2 regions of the Martinezella jaguaris genome follow, and region 1 is predicted to be linked to the other one. Evidence: riboswitches for the same ligand, from Rfam matches in the RefSeq annotation. Region 1 holds a riboswitch; the other holds the start of a gene.

Region 1 (7,500 bases):
CAATTCTCGCCCGGCATAATTATCCTGCCCCCGTTGCCCGGCTGCTGGCCGAGGCCGTGGCGCTGACTGTATTGCTCGGCACCTCGTTGAAGTTCGAGGGCAAGTTCACGGTGCAGACGAAGAGCGACGGGCCGGTCGATCTCCTGGTCGCCGATTTCTCGACGCCGGAGAACGTCCGCGCCTATGCCCGCTTCGATGACGAGGCGCTGGCCGAGGCCGTGGCCGCCGGCAAGACCGAGCCGGAACAGCTTCTCGGCAAGGGCGTCCTCGCCTTCACCATCGATCAGGGTCGCTTCAGCCAGCCCTATCAGGGGATAGTGGCGCTGGACGGCGCTTCGCTTGAGGAGATCGCCGGCACCTATTTCCGCCAGTCGGAGCAGATCCCGACGCGTGTTCGTCTGGGTGCCGCCGAATTGTTCGACCGCGACGAGGCCGGCAAGCCGCGCCATCGTTGGCGGGCGGGCGGCCTCGTCGCGCAGTTCCTGCCGGAAGCCCCGGAGCGCATGCGCCAGCCGGACCTCCACGGTGGCGACGGCGACACCAGCCTGCGGGAGCACGTCGAGGACGACGCCTGGGCGGAAGCGCGCACCTTGGTCGAGACGATCGACGCTGACGAACTGACCGACCCGCAGGTCGGCACCGAGCGTTTGCTGTACCGCCTCTTCCATGAGCGCGGTGTGCGCGTTTACGAGCCGAAGGCGGTCTTCGACCGCTGCACCTGTTCGCGCGACAAACTGAAGAGCGTATTGCAGGGGTTTTCTGCCGAGGAGATCGAGGCGAGCCACGAGAACGGCGAAATTGCCGTCACCTGCGAATTCTGCTCGACGACCTATCGCTTCGAGGTATCTGAGGTAACTGACGCTGCCTGAACCGCTCTAATGCATGTCGCGCAAAAGTGTGCAGCGGTTTTGCGAAAACGACATGCAAAAACAAGGAGCTAAAGCGTGGGAGCGAATCTGAAAGATCGCGACGAGCTTTAGGCTCGGTCAGTTCAGCGTCCGCAGCAGATTGGGCGTGTCCAGCGAAAAGGCGGGAATCTTGACGTGAAAGAGCTCCCCGTCATCCGTCTCCATCTGGTAATGGCCGAACATCATGCCCGATGGCGTGTCGAGCGGGCAGCCTGAGGAATATTCATAGGTATCGCCCGGCCGCAGCCTCGGCTGCTCGCCGACGACGCCAGGGCCGGTCACCTCGTCCACCAGGCCGTTCTGATCGGTGATGTGCCAATAGCGCGTCACCAGCCGGACCGAAATGGTGGAGTGGTTGGAAATGACGATGCGGTAACCCCAGACGTAACGATCGTCCTCCGGATCGGATTGCTCCTCCAGATAAAAGGGTTCGACGACAACTTCGATGTCGCGTGTTAGAGCGCGATACATGCCTGATACCTTGGTCACTTCTCCGAAACGTCGCGCGTTCAAACGAATACGCAAAGGACGCTCCAGCATTTTAAGTCTAGGGCATCTTATCCGCTTTCTATGATCCCACGGAAAGCGGGATACTTAGCGGTATCCTATAAAGCGACCTGTTCCGTCAAGGAACGGATTGGTGAAAACTTCTTTAACCGATTAAACCATTCGGATTTTAAGACCTTAGTCCTAGTTCTAAAGCTTAATCGGCCGCGGCCGAAAGTATAGGCGCGCGGCCTGCTTTCAAGATGCGTAAGCCCGTCCGAACGATATTTGGACGGGCTTGAGTAGAGGTCAGGCAGAAACCTACGCCAGCGCGCGGGCGAAGTCCTCGACCAGATCTTCACTGTCCTCGATGCCGGCGGAAAAGCGCACCGTTCCGGGCGAAATGCCAAGTTCGGCGCGAGCCTCGTCGGTGAGGTTCTTGTGCGTGGTCGTGGCCGGATGGGTAATCAGGCTCTTGGAGTCGCCGAGATTGTTGGAGATCTTCACGATCTTCAGCGCGTTCTGCAGTTTGAACGCCGCTTCCTTGCCGCCCTTCAGCTCGAAGGCGACGAGGGTGGAGCCACCGCTCATCTGCTTGGCGATGATATCGGCCTGCGGATGGTCCTTGCGGCCGGGATAGATCACGCGGGCAACCTTGTTGGTCTGCTCTGCCAGGAAGTCAGCCACTTTCGCAGCATTCGCCGTCTGCTGTGCGACGCGCAGCGGCAGCGTCTCGATGCCCTTCAGCAGCGTCCAGGCGGTAAACGGCGACATGGCCGGACCGGTGTGACGGAAGTAGTCCTGCAGGTTTTCGTCGATCCATTGCTTGTCGGAAAGGATGACGCCGCCGAGCGAGCGGCCCTGACCGTCGATGTGCTTGGTGGCGGAATAGACGACGATATGCGCGCCGAGTTCCAGCGGCTTCTGGAAGAGCGGGGTGGCGAAGACGTTGTCGACCACGACCTTGGCGCCGATCTGATTGGCGAGCTTGGCGACGGCGGCAATGTCGACCACTTCCAGCGTCGGATTGGTCGGGCTTTCCAGGAAGAAGACCTTGGTGTTCGGGCGGATCGCCTTTTCCCAGTTCTCCACGAAACGCCCGTCGACGAGAGTGCATTCGATACCGTATTTCGGCGCGAGGGTCTCGACGACCCAGCGGCAGGAGCCGAAGAGCGCGCGCGCAGCAACGATATGATCGCCGGCCTTCAACTGGCAGAGGATGGCGGCGGAAACGGCGGCCATGCCGGACGCGGTGGCGCGCGCATCTTCCGCGCCTTCCAGCGCACACATGCGCTTTTCGAACATATCGTTCGTCGGGCTGCCGTAGCGGGCGTAGATGAAGCCCTCCGTCTCACCCTTGAAGCGGGCTTCGGCCGCTTCCGAGGTTTCGTAGACGAAACCCTGGGTGAGATAGATCGCTTCGGAGGTCTCGCCGAATTGCGAGCGGAGCGTTCCGCCGTGTACGAGCTGGGTTGCGGGGCGCCAAGTCTTGCTCATGCCATCACCACTTTCAAAACAAAAAAAACCGGCCGCGAAAGCAGACCGGTTTAACCCCGGTCCTTTTAGCCACTTGTTTAACGTGGCTGCAAGCCGACCGGCCAAATCACCACGGGATAAGTTGGAATACTGCCGTTGACCGCTTGCGTCAATTCCCCGAGTTTGGTTTTGTCTGCGACAATTACTGCCCGCCCATTCGTCAGGATGCTCTGAGGTCGCAGTACCGTTTTGAACGGCGCATAACCCGGCAAGTCCATTCTCGATTGTCCGGGTGAAGCGCTGGAAAAGAGGCATGATGGCTCGCAATACTGGAATTTTGGCCGATCGCGCCATTGCAGCGCTTTTCGAAGCGGGACGGCTGACGAGCGAAAAAGAACTGGATGTCGATCAGATCCAGCCGGCGAGCCTTGACCTGAGGCTTAGTGCGCATGCCTTCCGTGTCCGTGCCAGTTTCATGCCTGGTCCTTCGCATCTCGTGGCCGACAAGCTCGACCGACTGAAGCTGCACGTCGTCGACCTCTCGGAAGGCGCGGTGCTGGAAACCGGCTGTGTCTATATCGTGCCGCTGATGGAGCGCCTGGACCTTCCTGAAGGCATGTCGGCCTCCGCCAACCCGAAAAGCTCGACCGGCCGCCTGGATATCTTCACCCGCGTGATCACCGATCGGGCGCAGGAGTTCGACAAGATCCCTGCCGGCTATTCCGGCCCTCTTTACCTTGAGATCAGCCCGCGCACCTTCCCGATCGTCGTGCGCCGCGGCTCACGCCTGTCGCAGATCCGCTTCCGCGTCGGCCAGGCGCTGCTGAGCGAACCGGAGCTGATGGCGCTGCACGCCAGCGAGACGCTGGTCGCCAGCAAACAGCCGAACGTCACCGGCGGCGGCATAGCGCTCTCGATCGATCTTGCCGGCGACAAGGAAGGCCTGATCGGTTATCGCGGCAAGCATCACACAGCGGTCGTCGATGTCGACAAGAAGGCGCAACACGATATCTTCGATTTCTGGGAGCCGCTTTATAGTCGCGGCCGCACCGAACTGATCCTCGATCCGGATGAGTTCTACATCCTCGTCTCGCGCGAAGCGGTCCACGTGCCGCCGCATTATGCTGCCGAGATGACGCCCTTCGATCCTCTAGTGGGCGAATTCCGCGTCCATTACGCCGGCTTCTTCGACCCCGGCTTCGGCCACGCGCCCGCCGGCGGTCGCGGCAGCCGCGCCGTGCTGGAAGTGCGCAGCCACGAAGTTCCCTTCATCCTCGAAGACGGCCAGATCGTCGGCCGCCTGGTCTACGAGCACATGCTGGAACAGCCCTCCAGCCTCTACGGCTCCGGCCTCGGCTCGAACTACCAGGCACAGGGCCTGAAGCTGTCGAAGCATTTCCGGCTGTGATCGTTCATTTAGCGGCCTTGACAGAGGCCGCCAACTGTTGGACATCTCTGAATGTCAGGCGGGTGTAGCTCAATGGTAGAGCAGCAGCTTCCCAAGCTGAATACGAGGGTTCGATTCCCTTCACCCGCTCCAAACTAAATCAAAGCGTTAGCTTGTGTTTTCTGCCTAGTTGTCAGACGGTTTTGCAAACTCTGTTCGCTCTTTGGCCTCATTGCTCGCTGCGCCAGCAGTGTTTCACTTCCGCTTATTGTGAGTGTGCTTGATAAGCAGCCAGCCGTTGAGCAACCTGAAAGAGCGACTACCGGCCCTTTTTCCAATACCTGTCGCGTGTTAGTTTCCTGCCCTCTTTAAGTGTTGGCGTAGAAACTGAACCCCTTATCGGGTCGATTTTCGCAAGAGCCTCTAGCATCTCTATAGTTGCAAGAAATGTCTCTTCAAGCATGCTTACCCGGGCATCATATTTATCTGCGCCAGATATGTCTAAACCATCCAAAACTCTTCGCAGCCTGTCGATCCACCGCTTGTCGCCTTCGTCACCGGACAATAGCAATGCTTCAAAATCTCGGAAACCGATAACCTCATATCGCCGCGTCCCGTCTTTGACCTCCTTGATCATCATATCGCCAATGGCAGACTGGAAATCGCGATATAGCCAAGTCTCTCGAATGGAAAGAGAGCGAATTGCCCGTGCAACCGTCTCATCGATGATAGTGTCCGAAAGCGGATCAATCTGCATCCGTTCGGTAATAACATTAGCAACGCTCCTGCAAAGCGTCTTCTGACTTTCGGCCGCTAGAGAGGTAGCCAAATCGACGCTCTCTAATTGCAGTCTGGATTTTAATGTTTGTTCCACGGCGACAGCAATGTGAGAAAGTGCATCCGAAGGGACAGAAATGCGCCAGAGTTCGGCGATACTTCTGACACGCTGCATCTCCACATGCGTCCCATCGGCGAGCGCCTTCTCAAATTCTGCCATGGCCTTGTTTAACAAGGCCAATTTCTTTGGATTACCCAATGAAAAAAAGGTCAATTCACGCCTGTAAGCTCTTAGCCAACCAATCAAAACGGCAAATCGATACAAGGTGCTGTCATATTTGTAGCGTTCGAACTGGGTATTTGCTCCACTCTCATGTTCGCCCTTACAAGATGCAGGAATAGAAAAATCGTCGCCCTGTCGTCAGGGCGTTTCGTTTGGTGTGGATGCATCCTGGGGAAAGCAGGAAGCACGGTCATATAACGACGGTTGATCATGCTCTGATGCGCGGGTTGGTTACCGCCGGACCTGATGCGTCGCGGAGCTTCCTCTGTCTAGTTCGCAGCGTCGGAATGTAACCGGCTGATAGTGGAATCGAGGGTTCTCCTGCCGTGACCGTGCCCCCAGCCTTGCCCAGGCGCATATGGCTTTTTGACTCTTCTGTCCTCCTTGTTGAGTTCAGGATTGAGCTATACTCAACGCGGTGAGACCTGGCATGCAATCGCCCAGACGAATCCGGATAATTCGCGAGCGATCGCCGTGGTTACGGTCGTTGCCGGCTTTCCGGCCTTCGTGAGCTTGCGATAGCGGCCGCACAGCCGCTCCTGCGCCTTCCATGCCGTGTCGCGGATCGCTTTTGGGAGCTGCTCCTGGCGGATCAACTGATCACGGCTGATCTTTGCGGGAAACCGATAACTCCAAGCGGCTTCAATCAGCATTCGACGCGCCGTTGTATTGCCTGCTTTTGTAATGCCGCCCTGCCGCCGAGTTCCACCGCTTGAATGCTCCGATGGTACCAGCCCGAGATAGGCCATTAATTGGCGCGGGTTTGTGAAGCGGCTGAGATCGCCCAATTCGGCAATCATCGTAGCGGCCGTCACCAGAGCCATGCCGCGCAGTGATTGCAGCGCGACGACCACCGGAGCCAATGACCAGTCACTCAACATGGTCTCGATCTGCTTCGTCAGCCGATCCCGCCGCTCAGTTGCCGCCTCGATTGTGGCGATGTGATCCTGGAGAACGATTTGGTGGATTGGCTGTTCAAAGCAAAGACCGGCCAACCAACGGCGGTGCATCTGCGTCCAGGCCGGCCGGCTGTAGTGAAAGCCATGACGAAGCAGAAATCCGCTGAGCTGCTGGCGCGCTTGCCGCAAGCTGCGCACAGCGGCAAGCCGTGCCCGAACCAGATCACGCATCGCCTCATGGGCTGTATCTGGTATCCAAACAGCGCTCAGTTCTCCAGCGCGATGAAGTCTTGCCAGATTGTTGGCATCCCGACGGTCTGTCTTGATGCGATCGCCTGGTTTGTGCGGGATCAAAGAAGGGGCGACGACCACGCAATCATGACCTGCGGCAGACAGTTGCCGCTGAATGCCGTAGCCGCAAGGTCCCGCTTCGTAGCAAAACTTCAATGTCCGACCCGGCTGCGAAAGCTTGGCCAGCATGCGGGTCAAGGCCGTTGGCGTATTGACGATCTGGCCAAACGCGCGCGCGTCACCGCGCCCACCGCCGTCAGCGAGCGCCACCGCGATCGTCTCTTTGTGAACATCCAATCCGACATATGTGATAGTCTCGTCCATGGCCCGTCTCCTATGCATGAGGCTCTACGAGGGCATCGCTCTCGCAACCCTCGATACCTGCATATTGTGAGACGGGTCACCCGGTCCCAGGCGAACATTTAGTCTAGATTTAAGGAAAGTGCCTCTGCCGTCCTTTGTCAGTATCTCATGCACTCTCCAAAATAAGTTGGTAGCGGCATAGGCTAGAGGATCAGCGTAATTTCTATAAATATCCAAAGCTTGACGACGATCGGCTCGCCGGTCTTCTAACCTTTTTATAAGAAAATCTTTTAATATCGTGCCGAATATCGTTGCAAATGCCGCAATCAGCGCAGCTTTGACTGGTACATCCAACGAATTGAACCAATTGACCATCCGATCTGCTGCCCCACCAACTCCGCACTAAGCAAAATAATTAGCAAACGAGTACTCTTAAATTCTGAAGCGAGAACTGTCATCTGTGGGTTCGCCGTATAGGCTTCGAGATAGCACATCCGCTACGTCGTCAAAAACGGCATCTCCGCCTTCAGCGTTTCAGCCAGCCCTTCGCTGAAGGCTGCAATGGGGCGGGCCAGGCGGCCGGCGGGCGGGCGGTGCAGGACCCAGGAGATGACTTTCGGGCGGAAATCCGGCGTGTCGATGATTTCGACTGCATCGCGCCAGCGGCTGCCGGCAAGTGCGGCCGGTGTG
Region 2 (7,500 bases), 950 kb from region 1:
GCGATACAGTGAAGTGGATGCCGCCCTTCAGGTGGAGAGGAGCGCCGTAGACCGAGGCGATCGAAGGGCCGACGGAGGCGACGGGCACGCCATGGGAGATTTCGAAGAGATATTTGAAGAAGGTGGCGGCGTGATCGGAAGAACCGCGCGCCGCCGTGGTGATCATTGAGGGACGGGTGGAGGAGAAGAGCTTTGCGATTTCGGCAAAGACGGGTTTTTCCTTCTCGAGCAGGGTCGCGACCACGTCAGGCGACTGGCCGGCCTCCGTCAGCATCAGGGATTGGGTCTCGCTCATAGGTCATCTCCAATTCTCAATTCAGCAACGAAATCATAAGCATCGCCGCGATAATGCGAGCGGGTATATTCAACGACGCGCTGGTCTTCCAGGCGTGAAATACGTTCGATCAAAAGCGCCGGCGCGCCGGCCTTGACGTTGAGGATCGACGCGGAGGTCGGATCGAGCGTCACCGCCGTCAGCCGCTGCAGAGCCCGGACTGGCTTGAAGCCATTCGCAGTCAGTGCATCATAAAGCGAACCTTCGGAAACCGCATCCTCACCCAGAAATTTGATCGGAACGACCGCGCGCTCGATCGCAAGTGGCTGCCCGTCCGCAAGGCGCAGGCGGTCGAGCCTAAGTACCGGCTCATCCAGGCCGAGACCGAGCAGGAAGGATTCTTCCGGTGCGGGCGGGCTCACGGTACGCGACAGGATCTTTGCGGCCGGCTCGCGGCCGCGTGAGCGCATATCGGCGGAGAAAGAGGAGAGGCGCCAGAGCGATTGTTCGATACGCTCGACGCGCTCCGACACGAATGTGCCGCTGCCATGACGCGACTCGATCGCACCGGAGGCCAGCAGATCACGATAGGCGGTGCGGACCGTGACGCGGCCGACCTGCAAGGCCTCGGCCAGATCACGCTCGCCCGGCAGTGCCGTTCCCGCTTTCAGCAGGCCTTCCTGGATAAGGCCGGTCAGCGCCTGTGCCAGGCGTTTGTACAACGGCCCGGTCATGGCCTCGTCGCGCAGACCACGGCTGTTCAGCTCAGCGATTAAACTGGTTCTATCCATGGGTCCTTTGTAGAACCTATTTAGAACCAATTCGCAAGGTGAAATTATCTGCAGGCCAAAAACGAATTGGCTGGGCGCGATGTGCGCCTAGAGCGTCGTGCGCCCATTGGAACGCATAAAGGTCGCTTTAGTCTTTTGGATTTAGGGCATTTTATCCGCTTTCAAGTGTTCCCACCTGAAAGCGGAATGTTACTCGCCGACAATTCCGGGATGGGGTGCCTTCAGCTCAATTTTTGGTGAAGATGTAATCCGTTTCCTGTCGCAGCACTTCGCCGGGACGAAGAACGGCGTTCGGGAAGCCCTCATGGTTGATGGCATCCGGCCAGACCTGGGTTTCCAGGCAGAAACCTGCAAAGGGGCCGATCTTGCGGCCGTCATGACCGGGAACGGGAACATCGAGCTTGAAACCGGCATAAAACTGTACGCCGGGTTCGGTTGTGCGCACTTCCAGCGAGACGCCGGAATTGACGCTGCGCGCCAGCACCACCGAGCGCTTGGCGGTGCGTTCGGAAGACAGGCAGAAATTATGATCGTAGAGCGCCTGTTCGGCTCCATCGAAGCGCTTCATCGGTGCCATTTCGCGGAAATCGAAAACGCTGCCGGCAACAGGGCGAACCTCGCCTGTCGGCACCTGCTTCTCGTCGGTCGGCGTATAGTGATCGGCGGCGATCATGATGTCGTGGCCGAGCGCGTCGTCGCGGCCATCGAGGTTGAAATAGGCGTGCTGGCACACATTGGCGAGCGTCGGCTTATCGGTGGTCGATTCGTAGGTGATCGAGAATTCGCCGTTGCCATGCACCCAATAGGTCGCCTGGATCGTGCAATTGCCGGGATAGCCGGCGCGCCCGTCAGGATCGACGATCTTCAGCACGACACGGTCGGCGGCATGTTCGACGATCGTCCAGTTGCGCTTGGCGATATTGTCCTTGCCGCCGTGCAGATGGGTGACGCCTTTTTCGTTGAGTTCGAGCTGATATTCCTTGCCGTCCAATGTGAAGTGGCCGGCGCCGATGCGGTTGGCACAGCGGCCGGGCGTGGCGCCGAAATAGGAGGAATGAGCGGGATAGTCGGCGAAGTTATCGAAGCCGAGCAGAAGGGCAGGGCCGTGACCGTCCAGGCGCAGATCCTGGATGACGGCACCCCAGGTCATGATGTGGGCCATCAGGCCGCCGCCGACGATCTTGACGCGATAGACCGTCTCCCCACTCGCTGTCGTTCCGAAAACTTCGCGTTCCAAACCATTGTCCGTCATATCAGCTATCCATTCCTATTGAAAATTCGAGGCCTGACCCTGCCCCCATTCGCAGTGATCTGCAATCGTTCGATTGCGAAATTTAGGGGCGACCGACGGTCGATCAAGCCTCGGTTTGGCTTCGGAGTTGCCACACTGCGCCGGAAGTGTGCAATGCGTACGACAGGCCGGTGCATTCTCCTATGCCGGCCCCTCACCCTAGCCCTCTCCCCGCTTGCGGGGAGAGGGGACGACCGTGCCAGACGATTGGCCGATCGGTTTGCGGTGAAAGTTTCGGGCGCTGTCGAACTCCCTCTCCCCGTGAGCGGGGCGAGGGTCGGGGTGAGGGGCTAAGGGCAAAAGTGCCTGCTGCTAACGCGACAATTCCCTCGTCGCCTTCTCCAGACCGCCGAGGGTCAGTGGGTACATCCGGTCGGCAAGCAGGCGGCGGATGATGGAGATCGAAGTGGTGTGGCTCCAATAGCCTTCCTGCACGGGATTGAGCCAGACGCATTTGCGGAAATGGCCGGTGATGCGGCTGAGCCAGACCTCGCCGGCCTCCCTGTTCCAGTGTTCAACCGAGCCGCCGGGATGGGTGACCTCATAGGGGCTCATCGAGGCGTCGCCGACGAAGACGACGCGGTAGTCAGGCCCGAAGGTGCGGATCAGATCGGTCGTTGCGGTGGCATCGACACGCCGGCGGCGATTGTCCTTCCACACGCCTTCGTAGAGGCAGTTGTGGAAATAGAAATACTCCATGTGCCGGAATTCGGCGCGCGCCGCCGAGAATAGCTCCTCGACAACGCGGATATGATCGTCCATCGAGCCGCCGACATCGAAGAACATCAGCAGTTTAACGGCATTGCGCCGCTCCGGCCGGGTCTGGACGTCGAGATAGCCATGTTCGGCGGTGGAACGGATCGTGCCGGAAAGGTCGAGCTCTTCGGCCGCTCCTTCGCGCACCCAGCGGCGGAGCCGTTTCAGCGCCACCTTGATATTGCGGGTGCCGAGCTCGACGCTGTCGTCGAGATTTTGAAATTCGCGACGGTCCCAGACCTTCACTGCTTTACGGTGATGGGATGTCTCCTGGCCGATGCGCACGCCTTCGGGATTGTAGCCATGCGCGCCGAACGGCGAGGTGCCCGCCGTGCCGATCCATTTCGAGCCGCCCTGGTGCCGGCCCTTCTGCTCGGCAAGACGCTCACGCAGCGTCTCCATCAGTTTTTCGAAGCCGCCGAGCGCCTCGACCAGCTTCTTTTCCTCGTCCGTCAGATGCTTTTCGGCGAGCTTGCGCAGCCATTCCTCGGGGATGGCAACCGCCTCGGCCGGCTCCATATCGCCACCCACTGCCTCGACACCACGGAAGTAGTCGGCGAAGACCTGGTCGAAGCGGTCGATGAAGCGCTCGTCCTTGATCAGTGCCGCGCGGGCCAGATAATAGAAGGCCTCGACGTCGTAATCGGCGATCCCTTCTTCCATCCCCTCCAGAAGCGACAGGAATTCCCGGAGCGTCACCGGAACCTTCGCTTCCTTCAGCTTCAGGAAGAAGGGAATGAACAAGCTTAGAACCTCTCTTGGCCGATCTCCTCGAGATCATAGGGCGTCGTCTGGTAGATTTCGTTGATCCAGTTGCCGAAGAACAGATGCGCATGGCTGCGCCAGCGGTTCTGCGGCGGGATTTCCGGGTCGTTATGCGGGAAATAATTGTGCGGCATCTTGATCGGCACGCCCGCATTCACGTCCCGAAAATATTCGTCCGCCAGCGAGGTCGAATCATACTCCACGTGATTGAACATGTAGAGACGGTTGCAGGCCTGCTCGTGGACCAGACAGACGCCCATCTCGCTGGATTCCATCAGGATCTGCAGTCCCGGCACCTTTTCGATGTCGGCGCGGCGCACTTCCGTCCAGCGCGAGACCGGAATGGCGAAATCATCGGAGAAACCGTTGAGATAGACCGAGGACGGCTTCAGGTTCTGGTGGCGATAGACGCCGAAGGCTTTCTCCTTCAGCGTATATTTCGGCACACTATGAAAATGGTAGGCTGCCGCCATCGCGCCCCAACAGACGTTCATCGTCGAGTGGACATTGGTCGCCGTCCAGTCGAAGATTTGCTGCATCTCGTCCCAGTAGGTAACCTCCTCATAATCCAGCAGCTCGATCGGTGCGCCGGTGATGATGAAGCCGTCGTACTTGCGGTGCTTCACCTCCTCCCAGGTCTGGTAGAAGGCGAGCAGATGCTCTTCCGACGTGTTCTTGGCCCTGTGGCCGCCGACGCGGATCAGCGAGAATTCCACCTGCAGCGGCGAAGCGCCGACAAGGCGCGCCATCTGCACCTCAGTCTTGATCTTGTTCGGCATGAGATTGAGAAGCCCGATCTGAAGGGGGCGGATATCCTGACGGATCGCCACCGTTTCGGTCATCACCCGCACGCCTTCGCTCTGGAGGGCTTCGAACGCGGGCAGCGTATCGGGAATCTTGATGGGCATCTTTTTACACCACTAAAAACAAAAAACCGGCCGCGATAAGAATCGCTACCGGTCCGCACGCGGCCCTTTAGCGACTTTTTTAACGTGGCTGCAAGCCGGCCGGCCAAATCACCACGGGAGGATTTCAATAGACCTGCTACCCCGGCGGGTCAATGGGGCAAGCGTTGAAGGAAGGCTGGCGGCCGCGCCCTGATGTCGGTTGTTACTTACAGATATTCAAGAAGCGCCTGCATACCATAGCCCAGGCGCTGCTTGGCGTCCTCGATCGGCAGCCAGAAGAAGCGGAAGCCAATCGGATCGCCGCCGCCGAACGGCGTCATTTCGTAATGGAGCCACGTGGCGGGCGCCATCGCGGAGATGCGGCAGCGGAAATAGTGTCGTTGGTGATGGTGTTCGCGCCCGTCCTTTTCGAACCGATACTCGTGAACGCCGAGTGGATGCAGTTCATCCGGCGCAAAACCGGTCTCTTCCTCGAATTCGCGCGCTGCCGCGATCGCAACATCCTCACCGGGTTCTACGGTGCCGCCGGGAATCTGCAGTTCGACGGAGGAAAATCGGGTTCATCGAATACCAGCAAGCACCGGCCGCTCAGCGCGTAGATCAAGACCTTCACGGCATCCGGCTGCATCATTTCCCTTGCCCGCGCGCCATAAAGGCTAGGCGTTCGAAAAGATGGACGTCCTGCTCATTCTTCAGCAAGGCCCCATGCAGCTTCGGCAGGGCGCTCTTTGCGTCCCCGCGCAAGGTGGCCGGATCGACGTCGTCGGCAACAAGGAGGCGAATCCAGTCGAGCGCTTCGGAAGTCGAGGGTTTCTTCTTGAGCCCAGGTACATCGCGGATTTCGAAGAACTGAGTGAGTGCGGCCCGCACCAGCGTCTGCTTGATGCCGGGATAGTGCACCTCGACAATGCGCGTCAGCGTTTCAACATCGGGGAAGCGGATATAGTGGAAGAAGCAGCGGCGCAGAAAGGCGTCCGGCAGTTCCTTTTCATTGTTGGAGGTAATGATGACGATCGGCCTGACGGCGGCGTGGATCGTTTCGCCGGTTTCGTAGACGTGGAACTCCATGCGGTCGAGTTCCTGCAGAAGATCATTCGGGAATTCGATGTCCGCCTTGTCGATCTCGTCGATCAGCAGCACGCATTTCTCCGCTGCCGTAAAGGCCTGCCAGAGCTTGCCTTGCCGGATGTAGTTCCTGACGTCGTTGACGCGTGCATCACCCAGCTGGCTGTCGCGCAGGCGCGAGACTGCGTCATATTCGTACAAGCCCTGCTGCGCCTTGGTGGTCGATTTGATATTCCATTCGATGAGGTCGAGACCGAGGGCTGAGGCGACCTGACGGGCCAGTTCCGTCTTGCCGGTACCAGGTTCGCCCTTCACCAAAAGTGGCCGTTCCAGCCGAATGGCGGCGTTGACAGCGACCATCAAATCCTTGTCGGCGATATAGTCTGCGGTTCCCTGAAATTGCATTGGAAGGCTTTCATCAATCTTTGGGGCGCAAGCTAGTCCTTGGCCTTACTCGGTTCAAGGCGTGAAACGGTGTATATACCGAACGTGATCACGCTGATGTATCGCATGGATGGACATGTGAGCGGGTCATGATTAACTGAGGATTAAGTGCGTTGCAGGGAAGTGTTGATGGCAGTTGAAACGCAAGCCAAGCCGAATATCCGGGGAGCTGATCAGGTCGGTTACGATTTGAGTGTTCTCTATCGGCTGCGGATGATGGTTTCCGCCTTTTGGAATTCCGCCGTTCGCGTCAAGATTATTTCTCTTACGATTGCGTTGTTCGCGATTATCTTGGTCACGGCCTATGTCCAGGTCCTGCTCAACAACTGGAATGCGCCTTTTATGATTCGCTGGCGCGGCGCGATACCGGCGCGTTCTTCCATCAGCTCGGCGTCTTCGGCATCATTGCCGGCCTGCTTTTGGTCCTCAACGTCGTGCAGGCCTGGCTTAACCAGATGGCCGCGCTCTACATGCGCGAGGGCCTGGCGCGTGATCTGGTCGACCAATGGCTGCAGGCCAAGCGTGCTCTCCGTCTTGCTTCCTCCGGCCTGATCGGCGTCAACCCGGACCAGCGTCTGCACGAGGATGCACGCAATCTCGCCGAAAGCACGACAGGACTGGCGATCGGCTTGGTGCAGGCAACGATCCTGCTGCTCAGCTTCATCGGCGTGCTGTGGGAACTGTCCAGCGGCATGGTCTTCAATTTCAAAGGCATGAGCTTTTCCATCCCCGGATATATGGTCTGGGCGGCGATCCTCTATGCCGGTTCGGCCTCGTTCCTGAGCCAATTCGTCGGCCGCCGGCTGGTGCGGCTGAATGCCGACCGTTATTCCAAGGAAGCCGAGCTGCGCTTTGCGCTGATGCATGCCAACGAACATATGCCGGCGATCACCATTGCTGGCGGCGAGGAGAACGAGCGCCGGCGGATCAATGTCGACATCTCAGCCGTGCTCGCCGTTATCCGCCAGCTTGCCATTGCCAATACCAATCTGACCTGGGTCTCGGCCGGTTATGGCTGGCTGGTGCTGATCATTCCGATCCTGGTGGCCGCGCCTGCCTATTTCTCCGGTGGATTGACCTTCGGCCAGTTGATGGTGGCGGTCGGTGCCTTCAATCAGGTCAATTCCGCTTTGCGCTGGTATGTCGCCAATTTCGGCCCGATCGCCGAATGGCGCGCCACGCTGATGCGCGTCACCGATTTCCGTC

Evidence for each region. Region 1 has a riboswitch for S-adenosylmethionine ahead of CCGE525_RS03710 (O-succinylhomoserine sulfhydrylase). Riboswitches for the same ligand answer to the same signal wherever they lie in the genome.
Region 2: linked by a shared signal. The riboswitch ahead of metA (homoserine O-acetyltransferase MetA) and the one ahead of CCGE525_RS03710 (O-succinylhomoserine sulfhydrylase) in region 1 are both predicted to bind S-adenosylmethionine.

What each region holds. Positions count from the first base shown of each region.
Region 1 covers NZ_CP032694.1:749,075-756,574, forward strand. Annotated here, with positions in the region: gene CCGE525_RS03700 (Hsp33 family molecular chaperone) at 1-869, shown strand, start outside; gene apaG (Co2+/Mg2+ efflux protein ApaG) at 987-1,379, opposite strand; gene CCGE525_RS03710 (O-succinylhomoserine sulfhydrylase) at 1,716-2,891, opposite strand; SAM riboswitch at 2,936-3,014, opposite strand; gene CCGE525_RS03715 (2'-deoxycytidine 5'-triphosphate deaminase) at 3,184-4,278, shown strand; tRNA gene CCGE525_RS03720 (tRNA-Gly) at 4,337-4,410, shown strand; gene CCGE525_RS03725 (hypothetical protein) at 4,577-5,359, opposite strand; gene CCGE525_RS03730 (IS110 family RNA-guided transposase) at 5,728-6,831, opposite strand; gene CCGE525_RS03735 (LysR family transcriptional regulator) at 7,308-7,500, opposite strand, start outside.
Region 2 covers NZ_CP032694.1:4,372,967-4,380,466, reverse strand. Annotated here, with positions in the region: gene CCGE525_RS21300 (SIS domain-containing protein) at 1-295, opposite strand, end outside; gene CCGE525_RS21295 (GntR family transcriptional regulator) at 292-1,065, opposite strand; gene CCGE525_RS21290 (aldose epimerase family protein) at 1,292-2,317, opposite strand; gene CCGE525_RS21285 (vWA domain-containing protein) at 2,669-3,856, opposite strand; gene metA (homoserine O-acetyltransferase MetA) at 3,859-4,785, opposite strand; SAM riboswitch at 4,833-4,910, opposite strand; partial or broken gene CCGE525_RS21275 (NUDIX hydrolase) at 4,992-5,413, opposite strand; gene CCGE525_RS21270 (AAA family ATPase) at 5,413-6,255, opposite strand; partial or broken gene CCGE525_RS21265 (ABC transporter ATP-binding protein/permease) at 6,424-7,500, shown strand, end outside.